Regions from separate parts of the Shewanella pealeana ATCC 700345 genome, predicted to be linked through region 1. Evidence: predicted binding sites of a transcription regulator. Region 1 holds the regulator's gene; the other holds the start of a gene.

Region 1 (7,595 bases):
AAGTGGGAGTCTTTGCGTCGGCGAATATGAAGCACCCGCTAACGTTACAGTCTTCAGGAAAAGGTGACAATGTGGTGATGTTTGCCCGTAATCAGATGTGCGCCCTCGCACAGCCAAATGTCAATACCGACAGTGAAGGGCTACTCGCCGTTATGCTCGATCCTAATATCCGTGTGGGTACATCGACACCAAAAGCCGATCCGTCAGGAGACTATGCTTGGAAGATTTTCGCCAAAGCGGGCAAGTTACAAGCTGGTGCCCAAACAAAACTTGAGAATAAAGCACTGCAGCTCACTGGCGGTGAGAATAGCGCTAAAGCCCCTAAGGGCCGTAACACTTATGCTTGGGTGATGGAAAACAAGCGTGCAGACCTATTCTTAACTTACTGTACTAATGCGGTATTGGCGCAAAAAGAGGTGCAAGATCTGCAAATAGTACAGATGCCTGAACCATTAGCGGTTGGCGCTAACTATGGTTTGATTGTACTCGACGATGCTCAAGCCGATGCCTGGAAGTTAGCCATGTTTATTCTGTCTGAGTCAGGACAAAGCATCCTTGCAGATTACGGTTTTGATGCGCCGCTTAAGCAGTAATTATCATCATAAATTAGAGAGCAAAAAGGCCGCATTTGCGGCCTTTATTATGTCACAGTGTTCAGCGGCTAGTTCATTAAGAAAATTGTCGCCAAGCCGAGGAAGGCAAATAGACCAATAACATCGGTCACTGTAGTTAATACCATACCGCCAGCGAGTGCGGGGTCGATATTCATCTTCTTTAATATGAGTGGAATACTGGCACCAGCAAGTCCTGCAACCGTCATATTGATAAGCATGGCGCCCGCAATCAAGGCTCCTAAGGCGATATCACCTTTCCATACCCAAACAGCTGCAAAAACTAAAATGGACCACAGCAAGCCGTTAAGGAAGCCAATGGCAAGCTCCTTGCCAATCAGCCAGCGAGAGTTACTTTGGCCGATTTGACCGAGTGCAATACCACGAATAACCAGTGCTAAGGTTTGGTTACCTGCAACGCCGCCCATACTCGGTACGATAGTCATCAGAATCGCGATAGTGGCAAACTGCTCAATTGTGCCTTCGAACATATTACTGACTGACGCCGCGAGTAGCGCCGCAAATAAGTTAACGGTCAACCATAGTGAACGGCGAAAGGTACTCTTTAATACTGGACCAAAGGTGTCAGTATCGTCATCCATACCGGCCATCCCCATCATGGAATGTTCGGCATCTTCACGAATTACGTCAACCACGTCATCGATAGTAATACGACCAAGTAGCTTGTCGTTTTCATCTATAACTGGGGCTGACATCCAGTCGTGGCGCTCAAACAACTGTGCGACTTCGCTGTCTGACATGCCTACCGGGATAGCTTCGAGATCTGACATCATGATTTCACGCACTGAAGCATTAGGGTCACAGGTGAGTAAGTCTGCGATACGTACACCGCCTAATACTCTATCTTGCTTATCGACAACATAGAGCATATCGGTGGCGTCGGGCAGCTCACCACGAATTCTCAAGTAGCGCAGTATCACATCGATATTGACGTCGGGGCGCAAGGTGACGGTGTCGGTATTCATTAAACTACCGGCTGTGTCATCTGGGTATGACAGAGCTTGCTCAACACGAACTCTGTCTTGCTTAGTCATCGACTGTAAGACTTGTCTAAATACGCTGTCAGGCAGGCTACGAAGAATATAGGCTAAGTCATCGGTGTCCATATTTTCGGCCGCCTTGGCGACACGCTCAGGACTCATTTGGGTGATCAGACTATCTTTTAGCTCTTCTCCAAGCTCATCGAGAATTTCACCTGTGTGTTCTTGGTCAATTAGCTGCCATAGCACTTGACGGGTGCGAGGTGGAGAAGATTCGAGAATAAAAGCAATATCTGAAGCAGCCATGTCCTGCAACATATTGCGGACATGGACAAACATACCGCTGCCCAATGCTTTTGTTAGCTGATTGAGGCGTTGATCTGTTGTTTCGTTGTCTAAGACTTCAATCGGCATGGCTCCCTCACAGGGTAGTTTTAAAGGCGCTTATCATAACTTAAGTACTGGATATTTGTTTGCGCTAACACAGGAAATCAAACAGGAAATTACGAATTAATTATCTTCATCAAATTTAGCGTTAATCAGCTGACAAATTGCGTCGAGCGCCCCTTGGGCATCGCTTCCCGTTGCAATGAGTTGTACGGTCTTGCCCATGCCAGTTTCTAACATTAATAAGCCTAGAACACTCGTCGCTGAAGCTTGTTTTTCACCTTGAATGATGGTGATTTCGGCGTCAAATTCGGAGGCTAGAACAACCAGTTTTGTTGCTGCGCGAGCGTGAAGACCAAGTTTGTTACAGATGGTGACTTCACGCTTAATGGTTGGCATTGTTTAGCTCACGGTGGCGGGCGTTGACCTTATGTTTGCCTTTTTTGAAATGTGCCGCGAGGCGCTCGGTGATATAAACTGAGCGGTGTTGGCCACCTGTACAGCCAATCGCGATGGTGAGATAACTGCGATTATTGCGTTCTAGATCGGGCAGCCAAGTTTCGAGCAGACCTTCAATTTGCTGAATAAATTGATTGACTCGGGGGCGTTCATTTAAGAAGTCTTGCACAGGTTTATCGAGACCCGTCATCGGCCGCAATTCAGGTTCCCAGTGTGGATTTGGCAGAAAGCGCACATCAAACATAAAGTCAGCTTCCGTTGGCATACCATGCTTAAAGCCAAACGACTCAAAATTGATCATCAGTTCTTTATCAAGGTTGCCAAGTAAGATCTCACGCACCTGATCATTAAGATCGTAGATGTTTAAGCTTGAGGTATCGATATAATGATCGACAATATTGGCAAGCGGTTCAAGCAAGCGGTTCAAGCAAGCGGCCCTCTAGCTCAATCGCCTCTTTGAGCGATACATTATCGTGAGATAAAGGATGCAGGCGGCGTGTTTCGTTATAGCGTTTAAGCAGCACTTCATCGGTAGAGTTGAGGAAGAAGCTTAATAGCTCGACCCCATCCGGTAGGAAGGTAAGGTGCTTGGTCAGCTCGCTCTCTTTCTCTGGAAGGTTACGAATATCAACGCTAATGGCGACCAGCTTAGTGTTGCCTGATAGCTCTTTTAGCAGAGTACCCATCATAGGTAAAGGCAGGTTGTCGACACAATAGTAGCCGAGATCTTCGAGCATTCTTAATAGAACAGATTTGCCTGAGCCGGAGCGACCAGAGACTAAAACAAGCTTCATCTTATAACTACCTGATTGAGGTTAAACTAAATGTTTGTGGTTTGTGACGATTTTGTATAAGTGTATAGATTAACTTTTTTAAAACCGAAAGCAAGAATTTGAGCAGATGATTATAAGAAATAATATTGCTGTAATAATTACTTAGGCCTTTAAATTATCACTACCTACTTTTAGGTGGGTGATGAATCTAAAGACCTCAGTAAGAGGTTACTGGGTAATGACTTGGTATAGTTCTGACTCATTACTGGTTTTTCTCAACTGTTTGACTACCGCCTTATCGTTGAGTTTTTCAGCCATTAGAGACAGTGTTGCTAAATGCTGCTCACACTGCTCGGAAGGCACCAATAGCGCAAATAGAATGTCGACAGGTTGTTTATCGATAGCGTCGAATGCGATTGGATCTTCACACTTAACTAAAACCGCAACAGGGCGCTCTATATTTGTCAGCCTTCCGTGAGGAATCGCTATACCGTTACCTATACCCGTGCTACCCATTTTTTCTCTCGCCAAGAGACTTTCAAAAATTTCTTGTGAAGAAAGGGTAGGGTACTGGACAGCGGCAATATCACTGATTAACTCCAATACCTTTTTCTTACTGCCCGGAGTGGCACAGGTAGTGCATTCCGGCTGCAGGATGGTACTTAGTTCCATCGTTAGTGTTTAATTAGTTTCTCTTTGTGTTTAATAACCTGACGGTCGAGCTTATCGATCAGGGAGTCAATTGCGGCATACATATCCGCATGTTCCGAAGTGGCAAATACTTCCCCTTTCTTAAGGTGGATTTTGGCTTCGGCAATCTGTTGCATCTTTTGTACATTCAAAATAACGTGCACATTATTGATCTGATCGAAATGTCGTTCAAGCTTTGTGAATTTATCTTCTACATAACCGCGCAGTGAATCGGTGATTTCGACGTGGTGTCCAGTCAGGTTGATTTGCATATATCGATCCTCCAAGTGCCTAATTTTGAGTTATAAACTCTTACGTTGGTTTGAGGGGGGGATCAGCATCGCTTCTCGATATTTTGCTATCGTACGTCTAGCAACTTTAATCCCTTGTTCTGCCAAAAGTTGTGCCATCTTGCTATCGCTTAATGGCTTCTTCTGGTTTTCTGCGGCGACTAACTTCTTAATAAACGCTCTGATTGCGGTCGATGAACACTCCCCACCATCGTCGGTACCGACATGGCTTGAGAAGAAGTACTTTAGTTCAAAAATACCTCTTGGAGTGTGCATATATTTTTGGGTAGTCACCCGTGAAATGGTCGACTCGTGCATCTCAACTGCTTCGGCAATATCATTGAGTACCATAGGCTTCATGGCTTCTTCGCCATACTCAAAGAAGCCTTGCTGGAATTTAACGATACAGTTGGTTACTTTCAATAAGGTGTCATTACGACTCTCGAGACTCTTAATAAACCACTTAGCTTCCTGCAGATGACCACGAATAAATTGACCATCGGCCTGATTAGTGGTGCTACGCGCCATAGAGGCATAATGTTGGTTAACATTAATCTTAGGCATATAGTCAGGATTAAGCTCAACCACCCAGCGACCTTTTTTCTTGCACACGGAAACGTCAGGGATAACATACTCGTCTTTGCTGCGAGCAATCGCCAGCCCTGGTCTTGGATTAAGGGTCTGAATAAGTGTTATCGCATCACGTAGTTCATCTTCTTTAAGCTTGGTTTTACGCATTAACTGCCTAAAATCGCGGCCTGCAATTAAGTCTAAATAATCTTTTATCAGTAATCTGGCATTGTCGATATGCGGGGTTTCTGCAGCATATTGTGCCAGCTGGATAAGCAAGCATTCACTCAAATTACGCGCGGCGACACCAATAGGGTCAAAATGCTGGATGCGCTTTAATACCGCTTCGACTTCATCAAGCTCGGTTTCAGGATCGCCCATAGCTTCTAAAATATCGTCGCAGCTTTGGGTAAGGTAGCCACGTTCGTCAATGGCGTCGATAATCGCGGTGGCGATTGCAAGATCGTTATCTGAAAACGGTGTGAGGTTTTTCTGCCACTCTAAATGTTCATATAAGCCTTCGCTGGTTTCACCTTGGAATGGCATATCGTCTTCACGGCTAACTCCAGAGCTGGAGTTTGACGAGACGGTATAAACTTCATCCCAAGTGGTGTCCATTGGCAGATCATCTGGCATAGAGTCTTGGGTTAGGGCATCGGAGGTTTCAACGCTAGCGCTATCTTGGATGAGGTCACTATTGGCATCGTTTGATGATTGGTCTTCATTGTCGCCTAAATCACCGTCTGACTGCTCTTCATCTAATTCCAATAGCGGATTAGAGTCTAATGCTTGTTGGATCTCTTGTTGCAGCTCTAAAGAAGACAGTTGTAACAGGCGAATGGCCTGTTGTAACTGGGGAGTCATGGTGAGCTGCTGACCCATTTTGAGCTGGAGTGACGCTTTCATTTTACCGCTATTCCCTACACTGTAGTTAAACGTTAAAGCTCGCTGAACTGGCGAAGGTAGCTTGAAAACTCAACACTTTGATTTTATTTGGAAGTAAATCCATATTGAGTTTTTCAGCTTCCATACTATGAATTAACTATAGCCTGAATTGCTCACCTAAGTACACTGCTCGAACCTGTTGGTTGTCCAAGATTTCGGCAGGTGTGCCTTCGGCAATGAGGTTTCCGTGACTCACGATGTAAGCGTGTTCACAAACGTCCAAGGTTTCTCGAACATTGTGGTCAGTGATCAGTACACCTAGGCCGCGGCTTTTGAGTTGCTCAATAATCTTTTTGATATCGATAACTGAAATTGGGTCGACACCGGCAAATGGCTCATCCAATAAAATAAACTTTGGATTAGCGGCCAATGCTCGGGCAATTTCTACTCGACGTCGTTCACCGCCCGATAATGCCATGCCTTGGCTATCGCGAATGTGAGTGATGTGGAACTCTTCGAGTAAATGTTCGAGCTGCTCTTCACGTTGCTCGTTATTGATATCATGGCGGGTCTGTAACACTGCCATGATATTGTCACGCACCGAAAGCTTTCTAAAAATGCTGGCTTCTTGGGGCAGATAGCCAATCCCTTTACGAGCACGCAGGTGCATAGGATCTAGGGTGAGATCATCGTCATCGATAAAGATCTTGCCTTTATCGCTCTGTACTAGGCCGACCACCATGTAGAAGGTTGTTGTTTTGCCGGCCCCGTTAGGGCCGAGTAGGCCCACAATTTGCCCCGTTTTTACGGTGAGACTGACATCTTGTACGACGGCACGGTTTTTATAGCTTTTAGCAAGATTAGCCGCTTTTAAGGTAATTTGGGTCATTGCTGTTCCTGCTTGTTCACTGGCGTGTCAGGCTTCTCTTCCTGGTAGGTTTCAGGCTGAATAATGGTGATGACTCTGTCATCGCCCTTGCCAGTACTTTCAGCAATAAGCTGTTGTAGACTAATGTTGTACTTAATGCGGTTACCAGTGACTTGGCTGCCGTCTTGCGCTAGGGTCGCTTCACCGACTAAGGTCAATGTGCGAGTCGCAAGTTCGTAGCGGATCTCTTTCGCGCTAGCGGTCGCTGGGCGACCATCTTCCATCATTTGGGTGTAGGTGGCTGGATTACCTGTAGCCACTAGCGTTTTACCGCTCTTATCTTCTTTTGAAAATACACGTAGCTCATCGGCATTCATCTTAATAGAGCCCTGAGTCACTTCAACAGGCCCAAAAAAGATAACCTGATTATTCTTAATGTCGGCTTCTTGGCTTGCCGCTGCAATTTTCACTTCTTGCAGTAGATCATCGACTTTAGCTGTAGAGCTGAAACTTAGCAGGCAAAAAAGGCCAGCAAGGATAGATTTATTGTATTTCATAGCGTCCTTCTACTCAGCTAAAGCGATTCGCTTAGTTAGCATGAGTGCAAAAGTGTTCAATTTATGAGTGTTACTTAGCTTCGTAGATGCCTTCGACTTGGCTTACCAGCTTGACACTCTGGGCATTCAGATCGGCGTACAAGCCTAAACCTTGAATGACGAATTCGTTGCCAGTGACGTGGATCATTTCATCTGAGGTCATGATCATGGTATTCAAATCAAGCTCTAAGTAGCTGGTACTTAACGTCTGGATCGGCTCTTCTGGGCTTATTGAGTCGATAATAACATTGTTTTCTAAACTTACCTTGCCTGTGAGCTTATTATGGCTACCTTTAGCGCTTTGCAGACGCCATTGGGCTTGACCATCATCAGGATAGATGAGGTAAACAGGCTCAGTAAAATAGGTCATGTTGGCGCTATCAAAATGCTCCATGTGTTTAGCCGAGACCTTGCTGTTGACTAAGCCTAATTCGTTATATTCGATACTGCGTAGGTCGTCGATGA
Region 2 (7,595 bases), 2.4 Mb from region 1:
ACACACTTCACTCAGTGGCGTGTTTAATCAGGCTATGGTGCAAAAAGTCGGTGCAAATGATTTTATCGCGAAATTTAATCCCGATGAGTTAGCGGCTGCGGTGAACAAGCACTTAAGTCTTTAGTAGGGGAATTTAGCGAAGTCGGAAACATCTCTTGCTTGTGTTTCCTTTGCTGCTAAGGTATAACGCTGCGTTCGTTTTTTGGCTGTATTTAACCTTGTTGGGTCGAAGCGGTTTGTTTTATTGATATTAGGATAATAGAGTGTCAAATAAGTCTCTTGCAGAGAATGAGTACAAGCAATTTAGATTATTCCTAGAGCAGCACAGCGGTATCGTGCTGGGAGAGAACAAGCTGTATTTGGTGCGAAGCCGATTAGCGCCTCTAATGGGTAAGTATAACTTGCCCTCCTTATCAGAAGTGGTAAAGCAGTCGATGAAGCCGACAGAGCGTCAGTTGCGCACTGAGGTTATCGATGCCATGACCACAAACGAAACATTATGGTTTCGAGACCGTTATCCTTTCGAGTTGTTATCGAACACTATATTACCGACATTCAGCCGTTTAGGGCGTCCGGTAAAGATCTGGTCGGCTGCTTGTTCATCAGGGCAAGAGCCATATTCTTTGGCGATGACCATCTTAGAGCACCAACAACGTAAGCCTGGGAGTTTGCCGGGTAATGCCAGTATTTTGGCAACCGATCTGTCACCATCTATGCTAGAACGTTGTAAAGGTGCTGAGTATGATAATCTCGCTTTAGGCAGAGGCTTGTCAGACGAACGTAAGCGTCAGTTTTTTGATACTTTGCCTTCGGGTAACATGGTGGTTAAAGATAACGTTAAGCGTTTGGTTAACTTCCGAGCGCATAACTTACTCGAGAGTTATACCTTACTCGGCAAGTTCGATATTATTTTTTGCCGCAATGTATTGATCTATTTCTCTCCTGAGGCAAAGCGGAAAATACTGCGGCAATTTGCTGCCGCATTAAATCCTAACGGCATTCTGTTTCTTGGCGCATCTGAGTCTATAGCTGGCTTGTCCGATGAATTTGATATGATCCGTTGTAATCCTGGGATCTATTATCAGAAGCGAGTTTAATCTCGGCCTGAACAGCACTCTGTAAAGCAAACGCGTCTCTCTAGACGCGTTTTTTGTTTCTGACTAAACCTACTTGAACTCATTCTCTCCATAAACTTCTATTTATTATATTAATTTGGCATAACTATTGCTTTATTTCAGCCATAGAGCTGAGGAGGCAATTTTATGGCGATTAGTTTTGATAAAGCGTTAGGAGTTCACCAACACACTTTGGGCGTTCGTTCCCAACGTGCAGAGATCCTATCTTCAAATATTGCTAACGCCGATACGCCTGGCTACAAGGCTCGCGATGTTGATTTTTCAAAAGCAATGAACGCGGCCCAATCTCAGCAAACAGGTTTAGCTATGGCGAAAAGTGACAGTAAGCACTTCGATATGGCGGCGTTAACTCAGCAGCATTTAGGCTATAGAGTGCCAAATCAGCCAGATACCGGTGACGGTAACACTGTCGATATTCAGCAAGAGCAGTCTGCATTTATGCAAAATGCGCTTGAATATCAGATGTCACTGGGTTTTCTAGACAGTAAGTTCTCTGGTATGAAAAAAGCGATTAGAGGCGATTAATTATGAGCTTATTTAATATTTTCAATGTTGCAGGGTCTGGAATGTCGGCTCAGTCGGTCAGACTCAATACCACTGCCAGTAACATAGCTAACGCCGATTCAGTATCGAGCAGTGTTGGAGAGACCTACCGCGCTCGTCATCCAATCTTTGAAGCCGAAATGAGTAAAGCGCAGCAGCATCAAAGCGCTGCGCAATCGGTGGCAGTTAAAGGGATTGTAGAAAGTGACTTACCCCTAAATAAAGAGTTTTCGCCAGATCACCCAATGGCGGACACCGACGGCTTTATCTATAAGCCAAATGTCAATGTGATGGAAGAGATGGCGAATATGATCTCAGCCTCTCGTTCTTATCAAATGAATGTTCAAGTCACTGAAGCCGCTAAATCTATGCTTCAGCAGACACTTAGAATAGGCAAATAAACTCAGTGAAAGCTGGAGGTAAATTTTGAGCCTTATTAATCCGCTAACCGCAACGCAGACGGCGCCGAGTCAGACTCCGCAGGCGAATGCTATTTCGCCGCAAACAGCTGCTACAGCGACCCAGAGTTCGACTGCATCGGCAACGAACACTGAACAGACATCCACAGGGAATCCATTTCTTGATGGCTTACGTCTGCCAGAAGAAAATCCTATTCCTGAACCTAATAGTCAGGAGTTGACCCAAGAGGATTTCTTTTCGCTGTTAAGCCAACAGTTGTCTATGCAAGATCCGTTTAAGCCTGTTGAAAATGATCAGATGATCCAGCAGATGGCTTCTTTTTCAACCGTAGATGGGATCAGCAAGCTCAATGAAGAGATTATTAATCTCAATGCATTAACCAGTTCGAGTCAGGCGTTACAGGCATCAGGTCTTGTTGGCCAAAAGGTGCTGATCCCGTCTGACACCGCACATATATCGGCTGAAGATCCGAGTATGAAGGGCATCATAAGTACGCCAGAGCCTATTGAATCTGTCATTGTTCGTATTGAGGACGAAAAAGGTCAGCTCATCACAACTTACAATGTGGATGGCAGTGCTGGTGGCAATATCGATGTGAGCTGGGATGGTTTAGATAAGAACGGTGAGCCTGTTGCGGAGGGGAACTATACCTTCAAAGCCAGCGGCAAGGTAGGTGGTACAAGCGAAGAGCTACCTGTATCGACTTATGCTCATGTTACTAGTGTTTCACTTGGAACCGCAGCTACGGGCGCTATTTTAAATTTACGTGGTGTCGGCGGTATTAAGATCAGCGATGTACTAGCTGTATCTGAAACCTAAACTAGAACTCATTTTGCGAGATATTTGCGCTCAATATGAGCAGCAAACGTCTTGAAATAGAATTAAACAAGGATTGAGGTGAATCATGTCATTTAACATTGCATTGAGCGGTATATCGTCTGCACAAAAAGACCTAAATACAACGGCAAACAACATCGCTAACGTTAACACCACAGGCTTTAAAGAATCTCGTGCTGAATTTGCTGATGTTTATGCGAGTTCTATATTTGCCAATAGTAAAACCACTGTGGGCGGCGGCGTGGCAACCAGTCAAGTCGCTCAGCAGTTTCATCAAGGCAGCATGCAGTTTACCAATAACTCGCTCGACATGGCGATTAATGGTGGTGGCTTCTTCGTGACTTCATCTGAAGTAGGTTCGCAAGATCACTCATTTACTCGTGCAGGTGCATTTAAGTTTGACTCAAACAACTATATCGTTGATTCTGCAGGTAACTTCTTACAGACCTTCCCGGTAGATAAAGATGGAAATTCTACATCTGTAAGTTTAACTACCACTAAGCCTGTACAAATTCCAGATACCGCAGGTAGCCCGGTTAAGACAGATCAAGTCGGTATTCAGATGAACCTCAACGCGGGTGAGTCTACATTGGATCCTGCTGCTTTCGATCCCGATGATCCTGAGACCTTTAACAACTCAACATCGGTGACCATATACGACTCTCTCGGCGAGCCACATATTCTTACCTCTTACTTCGTACGACCACCTAATGCAGCCCATATAGGTGAGAGTAACTGGGTAGCGTTTTATGCCGTGGACGGTAAGCCTGTTGATTTGGACCCAGCTGCTGGTGAGTATGATATCGATACCGATGGCGATGGCGCAGTTGATGGACAAGCAAGTGCTGAGAACGCGGCGGGTTGGAAAGGCGCTGCAGTTTCTTTCAATGACACTGGGGCGTATACAGGTAGTAATCCAGCCGTTATCACTACTGAAGCCCTTGGTGTTGGCGGCGCTAACGTATTAGGCCCAGGTGCAGACGGTAGCCAGACGCTAACGCTTGATTTCAATAATCCAACTCAGTATGCATCGCCATTTGAGGTCACGGAGTTGAATCAAAATGGTACAACAGTTGGCCGTTTGACCAACGTTGAAGTCGGCGCAGATGGTCTGATTAACGCAAGCTACAGTAACGGCTCTACGGTACCTCTAGCACGCGTTGCTTTGGTAAGCTTTGCTAACGAGCAGGGGTTGTCTCAGGCGGGTAACACCTCTTGGAAAGCCAGCTTAGATTCGGGCCCAGCACTAGCGGGTGAAGCGAACAGTGGTACCTTTGGTAGCATTCGCTCATCGGCGCTTGAGCAGTCAAACGTTGATTTGACTACCGAGTTAGTCGACTTGATCTCGGCGCAGCGTAACTTCCAGGCGAACTCAAGAACCCTAGAAGTGAATAACACGCTACAACAGACAGTGTTGCAAATTCGATAAGCGTTAAAAGCTAAGAAGGGCGGACTCCGTCCTTCTAGGTCGCTTCGCTTCTAGGACGTTCGCAGGCTCACTGCGAGGTCCTAGGAAAAGCACAATCAAATGCAAAGGCTGAGATGAACGCTTCGCTCACGGAAGACAGAACGTTCGCAGGCTTACTCTCAGAACGCTGCGCTGACGGTATAAGCGAAGAAGAATCTAGAACGCTTCGCTTCGAGGTCGCCCTTCGGGCTTCTAGGACCTAGGAAAAGCACATGCAAAGGCTGGGATGAACGCTTCGCTTACGGAAAACAGAACGCTGTGCTGACGGTGCAAGCTAAGATGATTTAAGCTGAGACGGTTAAAGCTAAGACGGTTAAAGCTAAGATCTTTCGCGAATAAGCCAGAAGCTGAGTCTTCTGGTTTTTTATTGCCTTCGTTTTAATCTTTTAAGCTTTCCGTAAGCGAAGCCACGTGCCGTAAGGCCGCTGGCCGTTCGTCTTTGCTCTTCCTAGAACCTGCTTTTCCTAGCACCTAGCGCCTTCTTTATCTTTAAGTCGCAACGCGACGCCCTCGAAGTGACGTAGTCACGTCCTAGCAGCGGAGCGCCCTTCCTTTTCTCTATCTTGGCACGATGTTTGCTATTTATTTCGTTAGACGGAAGTTTGACGGAGTATCAAGTGGACAAATTGCTCTATGTCGCGATGAGCGGCGCTAAACAAAATATGAACTCATTGGCGGTTAGTGCTAACAATTTAGCCAACGCTAATACCGATGGCTTTAAATCCTCCCTCGCTCAAGCTCGCTCAATGCAAGCATTTGGCGAAGGTTTGCCTACGCGTGTGTTCTCAATGACCGAAACTCCGTCAGCTAATTTTGCCAGTGGTCCGATAAAGACCACCGGGCGCGATTTGGATATTGCCGTAAAAGGTGATGGCTGGATTGCGGTGCAAGCCGAAAATGGCGGTGAAGCTTATACCCGCTCAGGCAGCTTGCGTTTCGATAACTCCGGTGTGCTACGTAACGACAAAGGCACGGCAGTGATGGGTGACAATGGTCCTATTGTATTGCCGCTGCCGATTGAAAAGGTCGAAATTTCTCAGGACGGTATTGTCTCAGTTCGGCCCTCTGGTGCTACAGCAGAAGTTATCGAAGAGGTGGCTCGTATTAAACTGGTCAACCCGGGTAATCAAAATTTAATGCGCGGGGAAGACGGTCTGTTCCGTTTGATGTCTGGTGAAAATGCTCCAGCCGATCCTAGCGTGGGTCTGTTAAGTGGTGCGGTTGAAGGCAGTAACGTCAATGCAGTCCATGAGATGGTATCTATGATTGACCTGCAGCGTCAGTTCGAGATGCAAGTGAAAATGATGAAAACAGCTGAAGAGAACGATCGCGCGTCCTCTTCCTTAATGCGCATAAGCTAGGAGAGATACTATGCATCCCGCTTTATGGATTAGTAAGACTGGTTTAGACGCTCAGCAAACTGATATTTCGGTAATTTCTAACAACGTGGCTAACGCCAGCACCGTAGGCTTTAAAAAGAGTCGTGCGGTTTTTGAAGACTTGCTTTATCAAAACGTTAATCAAGCAGGCGGTATTAGTGCGTCGAATACGAAACTGCCAAATGGTTTAAGTATTGGTTCGGGTACCAAAGTAGTCGCAACCCAAGAGATCTTTACTCAGGGTAACATGCTGACCACAGATAACTCGTTGGATCTATTGGTTGAAGGCCCTGGCTTTTTTGAAGTGCAACTTCCAGATGGTACCGCCGCTTATACCCGTAATGGTCAATTTAGTTTAGATGACACAGGGCAGATAGTAACTCCTGGCTCAGGCTATGTGGTGCAACCAGCAATCACAATCCCAGAAGATGCTACAAGCATTACCGTGTCTGCAGAAGGTGAAGTGTCAGTTAAAACACCGGGTAATGCAGAAAACCAGGTGGTGGGGCAGTTAGCAATATCGGATTTTATTAACCCGTCAGGACTCGATCCTATGGGGCAAAATTTGTATATGGAAACTGGCGCGAGCGGTACGCCAATCCAAGGTACCGCTTCGCTTGATGGCATGGGCGCCATTCGTCAAGGTGCACTCGAAACGTCAAATGTTAACGTGACCGAAGAGCTAGTTAACTTGATTGAAAGCCAGCGTATTTACGAGATGAACTCAAAGGTAATCTCGGCGGTTGACCAGATGTTGTCTTACGTTAACCAAAATCTTTAAGCATTTTTAAGAGGCTTTTTATATGAAGCGTTTGTGGGTTTTTATGCTGATGGCAGCCATATCAGGCTGTAACTCTACTAACGGTAAGCCGATTGCTGACGATCCTTATTACGCGCCAGTGTATCCAGAGGCGCCGCCAACAAAAATCGCAGCGACAGGCTCTATGTATCAAGATAGCCAAGCATCTAGCCTCTACTCTGACATTAAAGCACTCAAAGTCGGTGACATCATTACAGTACTGTTGATGGAGCAGACTCAGGCGAAGAAAAGTGCTAATAACGAAATTTCCAAGGGAACGGATCTATCACTTGATCCGATTTATGCTGGCGGCGGCAACGTCACCATTGGCGGTAATCCAATCGATCTTCGCTACAAAGACAGCATGAATACTAAGCGTGAATCAGATGCTGACCAAAGCAACAGCTTGTCTGGCAGTATTTCAGCTAACGTGATGCAGGTGCTAAATAACGGTAACTTGGTTATTCGAGGCGAAAAATGGATAAGCATCAACAACGGTGACGAGTTTGTTCGCATCACAGGCATTGTGCGTGCCCAAGACATTCGCCCTGATAATACGATTGACTCACAGCGAGTGGCAAATGCCCGTATTCAGTACAGTGGAACCGGTACATTTGCCGAAGTGCAAAAAGTAGGTTGGTTAGCTTCGTTCTTTATGGGTAGCTGGTGGCCATTCTAGGCCAACGTTATGGGTATGAGCCTAGGTTAAGGATTTAGGATGATGAAATTAAAATTGGTTTTGCTCTGTGCAATCTTAGCCTTGAGCGCCCCTGTGCACGCACAGCGAATTAAAGACATTGCTAACGTACAAGGCGTACGTAGTAACCAGTTAATCGGCTACGGTTTAGTGGTAGGTTTGCCGGGTACGGGTGAGAAAACCCGTTATACCGAGCAGACCTTTAAGACCATGCTGAAAAACTTCGGCATTAATCTGCCGGATAACTTCAGACCTAAGATTAAAAACATTGCGGTTGTTGCCGTGAGCGCGGAAATGCCGCCATTTATCAAACCGG

What was found. The regulator sigma-54, encoded in region 1, starts transcription at its own class of promoters, with help from an activator protein. The targets are predictions, from matches to a motif close to GTTGGCACGNNNNTNGNNT.
Region 2: the regulator sigma-54 is predicted to act here: its motif matches at 4,967-4,985, upstream of flgF (flagellar basal-body rod protein FlgF).

The regions. Positions count from the first base shown of each region.
Region 1 is NC_009901.1:4,405,230-4,412,824, reverse strand. It holds gene SPEA_RS19060 (molybdate ABC transporter substrate-binding protein) at 1-593, shown strand, start outside; gene mgtE (magnesium transporter) at 662-2,026, opposite strand; gene SPEA_RS19050 (HPr family phosphocarrier protein) at 2,123-2,398, opposite strand; partial or broken gene rapZ (RNase adapter RapZ) at 2,385-3,252, opposite strand; gene ptsN (PTS IIA-like nitrogen regulatory protein PtsN) at 3,460-3,903, opposite strand; gene hpf (ribosome hibernation promoting factor) at 3,906-4,193, opposite strand; gene SPEA_RS19030 (RNA polymerase factor sigma-54) at 4,224-5,687, opposite strand; gene lptB (LPS export ABC transporter ATP-binding protein) at 5,824-6,555, opposite strand; gene lptA (lipopolysaccharide transport periplasmic protein LptA) at 6,552-7,091, opposite strand; gene lptC (LPS export ABC transporter periplasmic protein LptC) at 7,162-7,595, opposite strand, start outside.
Region 2 is NC_009901.1:1,633,274-1,640,868, forward strand. It holds gene SPEA_RS07010 (chemotaxis protein CheV) at 1-124, shown strand, start outside; gene SPEA_RS07015 (CheR family methyltransferase) at 264-1,097, shown strand; gene flgB (flagellar basal body rod protein FlgB) at 1,263-1,661, shown strand; gene flgC (flagellar basal body rod protein FlgC) at 1,664-2,080, shown strand; gene flgD (flagellar hook assembly protein FlgD) at 2,106-2,918, shown strand; gene flgE (flagellar hook protein FlgE) at 3,004-4,365, shown strand; gene flgF (flagellar basal-body rod protein FlgF) at 5,022-5,765, shown strand; gene flgG (flagellar basal-body rod protein FlgG) at 5,776-6,564, shown strand; gene flgH (flagellar basal body L-ring protein FlgH) at 6,587-7,261, shown strand; gene SPEA_RS07055 (flagellar basal body P-ring protein FlgI) at 7,304-7,595, shown strand, end outside.